2 regions of the Senegalia sp. (in: firmicutes) genome follow, and region 2 is predicted to be linked to the other one. Evidence: a T-box and tRNA genes for the amino acid it is inferred to sense, from the RefSeq annotation. Region 2 holds a T-box; the other holds one or more tRNA genes.
The links. A T-box is a leader RNA that pairs with one kind of tRNA and senses whether it is charged. The one in region 2 lies ahead of leuS (leucine--tRNA ligase), so its partner is inferred to be a tRNA-Leu.

Region 1 (5,152 bases), on a different contig from region 2:
GCAAGTCCTAGAAAGAAAAAGAATCCTAATACATCTGTCATTGTAGTTACAAAAACAGAAGAAGCTAGAGCGGGATCTATATTCATTTTTTTCAATATAAGAGGAACACTATATCCAGATATTCCAGCTACTAGCATATTTAAAATCATAGCTATTGCTATTACAATTCCAAACATGATATTTTTTTGCCAAATAAAACTTAAAACACCTATGGTAAGTCCTATGGCAAGTCCATTTAATATACCTATACTAATTTCCTTTAATAATATTTTTTTAGTATTTTCCATATCTAGCTCACCCATTGCAATACCACGTACAATAAGAGTTAGGGTTTGAGTTCCAGCATTTCCACCCATTCCAGCAACTATGGGCATAAATGTAGCTAGAGCTACCACTCGGCTTATAGTTCCTTCAAATAAAGAGACAGTAACAGAGGCAAGGATTGCAGTAATTAAATTAACAAAAAGCCAGGGAAGTCTATTTTTAACAGATTCACCAACAGTTCGCTCAATTTTTTCGTCTTCATCAAGTCCAGCTAAAAGATACATATCTTCTGTATATTCTTCTTTCATTATTTCAAAAATATCATCAGCAGTTATGATCCCGAGCATTTTTTCAGAACTATCTACCACAGGCATAGAGACAAAACCATATTTTTCAAATATATTACCTACTTCTTCTTGATCCATATCCCATGGGATTTTTATTGTATTTTCATTCATAATTTCCTTTATTTCTCTATCAAAATTGGCTACAACTAAATCTCTTAAAGATACAACACCCCTTAACTTTTCTTCTTCATTTAATACATATAAATAATAAGCAGTTTCTGCATTTGGTGCTTCTTTTTGAAGATATTTAAGTGAATCAGCTACAGTCATATCTTCTCTTATAGCAATGAATTCTGTTGCCATGATTCCACCAGCAGAGTCTTTTTCATAGCTTAGTAACTCTCTTATCTCCTCTGCATCATCAATATCCATCTTATAAATAATACTATTTGCCTCTTCATTTGATATGGAACCTAATAGGTCAGTTAATTCATCAGATGACATCTCTTCAACTATGTTTTTTTGTTTTCTATCAGGCATTAATGACAACAGTTCATATTTTTCCTCGTCTTCAGCTTGATCAATAATATCAACCAATACTTCTTCAGGAATTTTTAAAATTATTTCCTTTTTATCACCATCATAAATCCTTAATGCATCCAATATATCCTCGGGATGAATACGAGATATAGTTAATTTTAGATCTTCTTTAGGTATGTATAATAAATATCTGAGTAAATTTTCTTGATAAGATTTATATTCCATAGTGACCTCCAATGCTAATTACTTGACATCTATTATATATACCCTTTATTTAATATAATTATTGATATTTTAAGCAATCCTTTATATTTAATTTATACAAATGAAATAGGGAAGTGTATTTTAAGGATAAGAATATTATAAATTGCATAAAGAAAAGAACATCTCCAGATTGTTGTATTGAGATGTTCTTTTCTATGAGGTACTACTATTAATTTGTGGGGGAATCATTCCTTCCGATTTTAAATACCCTAATACTACTTTCTTTAATACTACTATTTAAATAATACTACTTTTCTCTAATACCAGTACTTAAATACTACTACTACTTACTTGTTAATTGAATGTTACTTTTATAAATAACTTAAATATTGGATATTTGCTTTTCTTTAAGATTTACCATTTCAAAGACCTTATACTTACTTATCTATTTCTTTAAGGTAATCCAAGGGTATAGTTGCTTCGAATACAATAATCTTAAAGTGCTAATGTAATTCTTTGTTTTGTTAGTTAGATTGAAACCCATTTTTCATATTATCATTAAGTTTGTCAGATTAACTGATATTAATTTGAAGCTATTAAAATCGTTTTGACAATTACTAGGATGATAATATTTAAAGATTTGTTTTTAATACTTATTTTCTACTTTGGTGGAATCATCCCCTTCTATTAATAGTATTATATATATACCTCCTATAAATAATTTTAAACACAAATAATAAAATATTTTGAATATTTTTTTATTTTATTTTTTATTGACAAGTATCAATAAAAATAATATAATTAAACTTGTCAAAAAGTATTTGTATTATAATTTATGCGGGAGTGGCGGAATTTGGCAGACGCGCTAGACTTAGGATCTAGTGTCATTGACGTGGGGGTTCGAGTCCCTTCTCCCGCACCATTGACAAAATGCTAAACCGATGGTAAAACCATTGGTTTTTTTAGTATGTAGGGTTAAAGTATGATATAATTACTCTATCATATAGTGATAAGAGATAAAATAGATTTACTTATTTTAAGGAGGAAATTAATTAATGAGTTCAACAGTAGAAAAAAAAGAAAACAATCAAGTAACTTTAAAGTTTGAAGTAGAGTATAATGAGTTTGATAAAGCAATTCAAAAGGCATATTTACAAAATAGATCTAAATTCAATATATCAGGGTTTAGAAAAGGCAAAGCGCCTAGAAAGATTATAGAATCAAGATATGGAGAAGGTGTATTTTATGAAGATGCTATTAATATAGTATTACCAATTGCTTATGAAAAAGCTATTGATGAAAATAAAATAGAGCCAGTAGATAGACCAGACATTGATATATCTGAACTTGAAAAAGGAAAACCAGTTATATTCACAGCTGAAATAACAGTTAAACCTGAAGTTGAATTAGGTGAATATAAAGGTATAGAAGTAGAGAAAAATGAGTATAATGTAGAAGATGAAGATGTAGAGAATGAATTAAAAACTATGCAAGATAGAAATTCTAGACTTGTAGAAGTAGAAGATAGAGAGATAAAAGAAGGGGATAATGTAATAATTGATTATTCAGGTTCTATAGATGGAGAAAAATTTGAAGGTGGAACTGCAGAAAATCAATCTCTTGAAATTGGGGGAGGACAATTTATCCCAGGATTTGAAGAGCAATTAGTAGGAAAAAATGCAGGTGATGATGTAGAAGTGAATGTAGATTTTCCTGAAGATTATCAAGCAGAAGAATTAAAAGGTAAAAGTGCAAAATTTGATGTGAAAATCCATGAAATAAAAGAAAAAGAATTACCAGAATTAGATGATGAATTTGCAAAAGATGTATCTGAATTTGATACATTAGACGAATTAAAATCTGATATAAAAACTAAGTTAGAAGAAGAAGCTAAAAATAAAGAAAAAAGTGAATTTGAAAATAGTGTTATAGAAAAAGTTATGGAAAATGCTAAAGTAGAAATTCCTGAAGTCATGGTAGAATCTCAAACTGAAGAAGAAGTAAGAAATCTTGATTACAAATTAAGATATCAAGGATTAGACTTAGAGAAATATTTAGAACTTACTAATTCTAAAATAGAAGATTTAAAAGAACAATTAAAGCCAAATGCTTTAAATTTAGTTAAAAGCGATTTAGTATTAGATGCTATAGCTAAAGAAGAAGAAATTGAAGCTAGTGATGAAGAAGTAGATAAGGAAATTGAAAAATATGCAGAGCAATCTAAACAAGATGTATCTAAATTTAAAAAGAACTTAAGAGAATCAGATTTAGAATCAATTAAGATGGGTATAATTAAAACTAAGACTGTAGAATTTTTAGTTGATAATGCTAAATTAGCATAAAAATATAATTAATTGTACTTGGAGGGATTTGTTATGGCATTAGTACCAATGGTAGTAGAACAAACAAATAGAGGCGAGAGATCTTATGATATTTATTCTAGATTGTTAAAGGAAAGAATAATATTTATAAGCGATCAAATTAATGATGTAACAGCAAGTTTAGTAGTAGCTCAATTACTATTTTTAGAAGCTGAAGATCCAGATAAGGATATTCAGCTTTATATAAATAGTCCAGGAGGATCTATTACATCTGGATTTGCAATTTATGATACAATGCAATATATTAAGCCAGACGTATCAACTATATGTGTTGGTATGTGTGCAAGTATGGGTGCATTTTTACTTGCAGCAGGTAAAATAGGTAAGAGATATGCACTACCAAATTCTGAAGTTATGATTCATCAACCATTAGGAGGAACACAAGGCCAAGCAACAGACATTCAGATTCATGCTGAAAGAATTATAAAAATGAGAGATAAATTAAACAAGATTTTATCTGAAAGAACTGGTCAAGACTTAGAGAGAATCTCAAAAGACACTGATAGAGATAATTTCATGAATGCTGATGAAGCTAAAGAATATGGTTTAATTGATGAGGTCATAAGCGCAAGGAAATAATGAAAAGAGGTGTCTTAATGGCAAGGTTTGATGACAAAGAGCTTAAATGTTCTTTTTGTGGCAAGTCTCAAGAACAAGTTAGAAGACTTATTGCAGGACCCAATGTATATATTTGTGATGAATGTATAGAATTGTGTCAAGAAATAATTGATGAAGAATTCGACGAAAATATGGACTTTGATATGAATGAACTACCAAAGCCATCAGAGATAAATGAAATATTAGATGATTATGTAATAAAGCAAGATAGAGCAAAGAGATCTTTAGCTGTAGCAGTATATAATCATTATAAAAGAATAAATAGAAAAACTAGTAATGATATAGAACTTCAAAAAAGTAATATATTAATGCTTGGACCAACTGGTTCAGGAAAAACATTACTAGCTCAAACTTTAGCAAGGATATTAAAAGTACCTTTTGCTATAGCTGATGCTACAAGTTTAACTGAAGCTGGATATGTTGGAGAGGATGTTGAAAATATTCTTTTAAAACTTATTCAAGCAGCAGATTATGATGTAGAAAAGGCAGAAAAAGGTATTATATATATAGATGAAATAGATAAAATTGCTAGAAAATCTGATAATCCATCTATTACTAGAGATGTAAGTGGTGAAGGAGTGCAACAAGCTCTACTTAAGATACTAGAAGGAACAACAGCTAGTGTTCCCCCACAAGGTGGAAGAAAACATCCACATCAAGAGTTTATTCAAATAGATACTACAAATGTATTATTTATAGTTGGAGGAGCTTTTGATGGTATTGATAAAGTTATACAACAAAGAGTAGGTAAAAAGGCAATGGGATTTGGTGCTGACATACAAAGTAAGGAAATTAAAGATGTTGGTGAAATATTAAAACAAATACAGCCAGAAGATCTATTAAGATATGGTTTGATAC
Region 2 (5,152 bases):
TGTCTTTGAGATCCCTTCTACAAGTGGTATCATATTTAATAATAAGGGATGTACTTTCTTTATAGTCATCTTTTCACCTCATTAGTTTGCTACAATGTTTACTAATTTTTTAGGTACAACTATCACCTTTCTTATCGTTTTACCTTCTATGAGATTCTTTATTCTTTCACTTTCTAAAGCCTCTTTTTCTAAATCTTCTTTAGATAAGTCAGATCCAACCATCATTTTATCTCTTACTTTGCCATTTACCTGTATAACTACTTGCACTTCATCTTTTATAAGTGCAGCTTTTTCATATTTAGGCCATCTTACATCATGCACACTTTGAGTTTTGCCAATCATATTCCATAACTCTTCACTTAAATATGGAGAAAAAGGAGCAAGCAATACTATTGTAGTTTCAATAGCTTTTGATAATAATTTATTTTTGTTTTTATTTTCATTTTCATTTACTTCTCTAAATTTATTTGTATCATTTACAAATTCCATTATTGCAGATATAGCTGTATTAAAATTAAATCTTTCTTTTATATCCTCTGTTACTCTTTTTATGGTATTGTTTAGAGAATAATTAAATTCTTTTTCTTTCTTGCTTAATTTACTTATATCATTTAATTCTTTGCCATTATAATTATCTCTTAATTCATCTATTAACCTATATACTCTATTTAAAAATCTAAAGCAACCTTCTACTCCACGTTCATTCCACTCTAAATCTCTTTCAGGTGGGGCTGCAAATAATACAAAAAGACGTGCAGTATCTGCTCCATAATTATTTACTATCTCTTCAGGACTTACTACATTGCCTTTTGATTTAGACATCTTAGCTCCATCTTTTAAAACCATTCCTTGGGTAAGTAAATTTTCAAATGGTTCATCTACTGGAGAAAGTCCCATGTCATACAATACCTTTGTAAAGAATCTTGCATATAATAAATGTAGTATTGCATGTTCTACTCCGCCTATATATTGATCAACTTTCATCCAATATTTTGCATCTGACTTTTCAAAAGCTTTTTTGTCATTATTAGCATCAGTGTATCTTAAAAAGTACCAAGAACTATCTACAAATGTGTCCATTGTATCAGTTTCTCTTCTTGCCTTCTTACCACATTTTGGACAGGCAGTATACATAAATTCCTTACTTGTAAGTAATGGAGATTCACCTTTTCCACTGAATTCTACATCTGTAGGTAGAAGTACAGGTAAATTTTCTCTAGCTACAGGTACTACTCCACAGTCATCGCAATAAACCATAGGTATTGGTGTTCCCCAATATCTTTGTCTTGAGATAAGCCAATCTCTAAGCCTATAATTCACAGTTTTTTTACCTAGGTTTTCTGATTCAATATATTTTGTTATTTCTTTTGATGCTTTTTTTGTCGTTAAGCCATCAAATTTATCAGAATTTACAATTATACCATCTTCTACATACGCTTCATTTAGCTTAGCATCTTCTTCACCAGCTTTAACTATTACTCTTCTTATATCTAAATCATATTTTTTAGCAAATTCAAAATCGCGAGCATCATGTGCTGGTACTGCCATTATAGCACCTGTTCCATAGTCTATTAATACATAATTTGCTATATATATTGGTATCTCCTTTTTAGTTAAAGGATTTATAGCATATCTACCTGTGAAAACTCCTTCTTTTTCTGTATCAAGTGATGTTCTATCAATATCTGATATATGTTCTAATTTTCTTTTAAAATCCCTTATAGTATCTTCATATTGACTATCCTTTACTAATTTATTTACTAAAGGATGCTCAGGAGCTAAAACCATATAAGTTACACCATAAATAGTGTCAGGACGAGTAGTAAATACATTTAACTCATTATCAAAGTCTTTGATTTTAAAGTTTATTTCAGCACCTTCACTTTTACCTATCCAGTTTTTTTGCATTGATTTTACTTTTTCAGGCCACCCATCTAACTTATCCATATCTTCTAACAATCTATCTGCATATTCTGTGATTTTAAAATACCATTGGTCAAGTTCCTTTTTACCAACTTCACTATCACATCTTTCACAATTTCCATTTACTACTTGCTCATTGGCTAAAACTGTTTCACAAGATGGACACCAGTTAACAGCATAATTTTTCTTATATGCTAAACCCCTATTATACATTTCTATAAAAAATTCTTGTGTCCACTTATAATAATCTGGTGAACATGTAGCTATTTCTCTATTCCAATCATAAGAAAGACCTATTTCTTTTAACTGTTCTCTCATATCAGCAATATTTTCTAAGGTCCATTTATTTGGATGAATACCATGTTTTATAGCTGCATTTTCTGCTGGAAGCCCAAATGAATCCCAGCCCATAGGATGAAGCACATTGTAGCCTTCCATTCTCTTAAATCTAGCTACTACATCTCCTATTGAATAGTTTCTCACATGCCCCATATGAATACGTCCTGATGGATAAGGGAACATTTCTAATTGATAGTATTTCTTTTTGTCTGTCTTAAAGCTTTCAAATGCACCTTTGTCTTCCCAATTTTTCTTCCATTTCTTTTCAATCTTACTGAAATTATAAGTCATATTTTCACTCCTATTTATATATTTTAAAATTATTAAACATTAAAAAACTTCTCATCTCTATCTATTGATTTAGATAGGGACGAGAAGTTACTCGCGGTACCACCCTAATTGACTATAAAGCCCACTTAAGAGTCTTTTAATGGAGACTAATCTATAATCTAAAGTAAGTTCAATAATTAAAAATTATCAGCTTCCACCAACACTGACTCTCTAAAAATTTCTATATTATCTACTACTCTTTATAATACTTTATTAAATTTTATCTATTATAAATATTATATATTAACTAATGTAATTGTCAATATCAATTTTATTTCCATCTGCCCACAATCTTTCCAAGTTATAAAATCCTCTCTCATCTTTATGGAATATATGAATTATTATGTCTGTAAAATCTAATAATATCCATCTTCCTTTTCTATGTCCTTCTTTTGCCCTTAATATATATCCTTCTTTTTTTAATTTATCATCTATAGCATCAGCTATTGCTATTACTTGTCTTTCATTGTTTCCACTACATATCATAAAATAATCTGCAATACTTGTAAGTTCACTAACTTCTAAAACATCTATATCATGAGCTAGTTTATCATCTGCTGCATTTATAATTAATGCTAATTTTTCTTTAATTTCTTTCAATTTATCATCTCCTAAATATTATTTTCATTTTTTAAAATCAAGCTATTTCTAGTTTCAATCGTATCAGGATGTATTAGAAAACCTCTATCAATTATATATTTCAAAGTATTATCCATGGCAAGTACCATTGATTTATCAATGTTTTTAAAAGCTAAGTCTCTTATATGATCTATACCAGGAAAACTTCTATTTGGTTCTATAAAATCAGCCATAAATATTATCTTTTCTAACATAGTCATATTGCATCTTCCTGTTGTGTGATATTTTATGGCATTTAATATATCTTCATCTACTATATTATACTTAAGTTCTGCTATTTTTGCTCCTAAATAAGGATGAATTAAATGATGATTGTTTTTTAAAATAACATCTAATATTATATCAAATTCATTTGCTTTTTCAAGTAATACTTCCCTATCTTTATATTTAGCTGAGTCATGTAAAAGGGCTGCTAATTCTGCTTTTTTTTCATCCACATTATAAGTTTTTGCAAGTTTTATAGCCATATCTACTACTCTAATAGTATGCTTATATCTCTCTTCATCTATTTCATTTTTTAATATTTCTTTTATTTTAGAAATCTCCATGGTATCCTCCTATCTATAAAATTCTTTTTCTACAATATAATTTATAACCGAATCACTAGTCATATATTTAATGGTTTTATTTTCCTTTATTCTTTTTCTTATCTGACTAGAAGATACATCCATAGGGGCAATGGTAAGAAAGCTTATTTTCTTATTATATTTTTTTTCTAATTTATCTATTTGAAAATTCACTTCATCTAAATTATATCCTGGTCTTGTCGCTGCTATAAATGTGCATATATTAAGTAATTCTTCAGTATCTTTCCAATTTTCTATATCTAGTATAGAATCTGCTCCTGTTATAAAAAAAAGTTCAGAGTCCTTATAAATTACATTTAATTTTTTTAATGTGTCTATTGTATAACTTGTCCCTATCCTATTAGTTTCAATATCAGATACGGTAAAATATTTGTTCTTTATTGTTGCAAGTATAGTCATTATATACCTATCTAAGGCAGGTATTAATTTAGTCTTATCTTTATGAGGAGGAGATCCAGTAGGGATAAATATTACTTTATCTAAATTGAATTTTTTTCTAGTTTCTTCTGCAATTATCAAATGGCCTATGTGTATAGGGTTAAAGGTTCCTCCCATTATTCCTATTCTTTTGATTTTTCGCATTATATCACTCCAATTAACTATTATGAAAATTAATCCTCTAAAAAGAAGATTAATTTTCATCTATAAAAGCTTTTAATTCATCTATTTCTTCTGAATCTGAAGAAGAAATCTCTTCTATCTTTTCTTTTTCAAAATTTTTAAAATAAATTATCATACTTCCATTTACATCATTTTCATAACGTATGCATCTGTAATTTTCTTCATACAGATTTTTTACCTTTTCTATATTAGTCATATCTACAACAACTCCTTTATATATATTTATAATTCTTACCTGAGTTGCCTTAAATATTCATTACTTAGGTAAATTTATTTTTTTGTTTTCTTCTGATTCCCTATATAATATTATTTTATTTCCTATCGCTTGAACAAATTCAGAATTAGTCTTTTCTGCAAGCTCATTTGCTACTTCTTTAGCATCTAAAAGATTATTATTTAAAACATTTAATTTAATCAATTCTCTAGCTTCTAAGGCTTCATCAACTTGTTCTATCAAATTATCAGATAAACCATTTTTACCTATTTGAAGTATTGAATCCATATCATGTGATTTTTTCTTTAAAAAACTTCTTTGTTTTCCTGTAATCATATTTCTACCTCTTTTCTTTTAATTTTATTCAAAGAATTCAAATTCATATCCACAAATATTTACTGAATCCTCTTCATTTATTCCAAGTTCTCTTAATCTATCAATTATACCTAATTCTCTTAATCGCTTTTGAAAATATCTTGTAGAATCTACATCCTCTAAG

Region 1: it has a tRNA-Leu gene. The T-box ahead of leuS (leucine--tRNA ligase) is inferred to sense a tRNA for this amino acid. The anticodon was not compared.

What each region holds. Positions count from the first base shown of each region.
Region 1 covers NZ_JBQCYD010000042.1:6,479-11,630, reverse strand. Annotated here, with positions in the region: gene mgtE (magnesium transporter) at 1-1,316, opposite strand, end outside; tRNA gene ACTHUW_RS10205 (tRNA-Leu) at 2,133-2,217, shown strand; gene tig (trigger factor) at 2,351-3,637, shown strand; gene clpP (ATP-dependent Clp endopeptidase proteolytic subunit ClpP) at 3,671-4,255, shown strand; gene clpX (ATP-dependent Clp protease ATP-binding subunit ClpX) at 4,273-5,152, shown strand, end outside.
Region 2 covers NZ_JBQCYD010000003.1:35,135-40,286, forward strand. Annotated here, with positions in the region: gene ACTHUW_RS01335 (helix-turn-helix transcriptional regulator) at 1-69, opposite strand, end outside; gene leuS (leucine--tRNA ligase) at 82-2,553, opposite strand; T-box leader at 2,626-2,808, opposite strand; gene rsfS (ribosome silencing factor) at 2,836-3,192, opposite strand; gene yqeK (bis(5'-nucleosyl)-tetraphosphatase (symmetrical) YqeK) at 3,204-3,779, opposite strand; gene nadD (nicotinate-nucleotide adenylyltransferase) at 3,789-4,400, opposite strand; gene ACTHUW_RS01360 (hypothetical protein) at 4,450-4,635, opposite strand; gene yhbY (ribosome assembly RNA-binding protein YhbY) at 4,696-4,989, opposite strand; gene obgE (GTPase ObgE) at 5,014-5,152, opposite strand, start outside.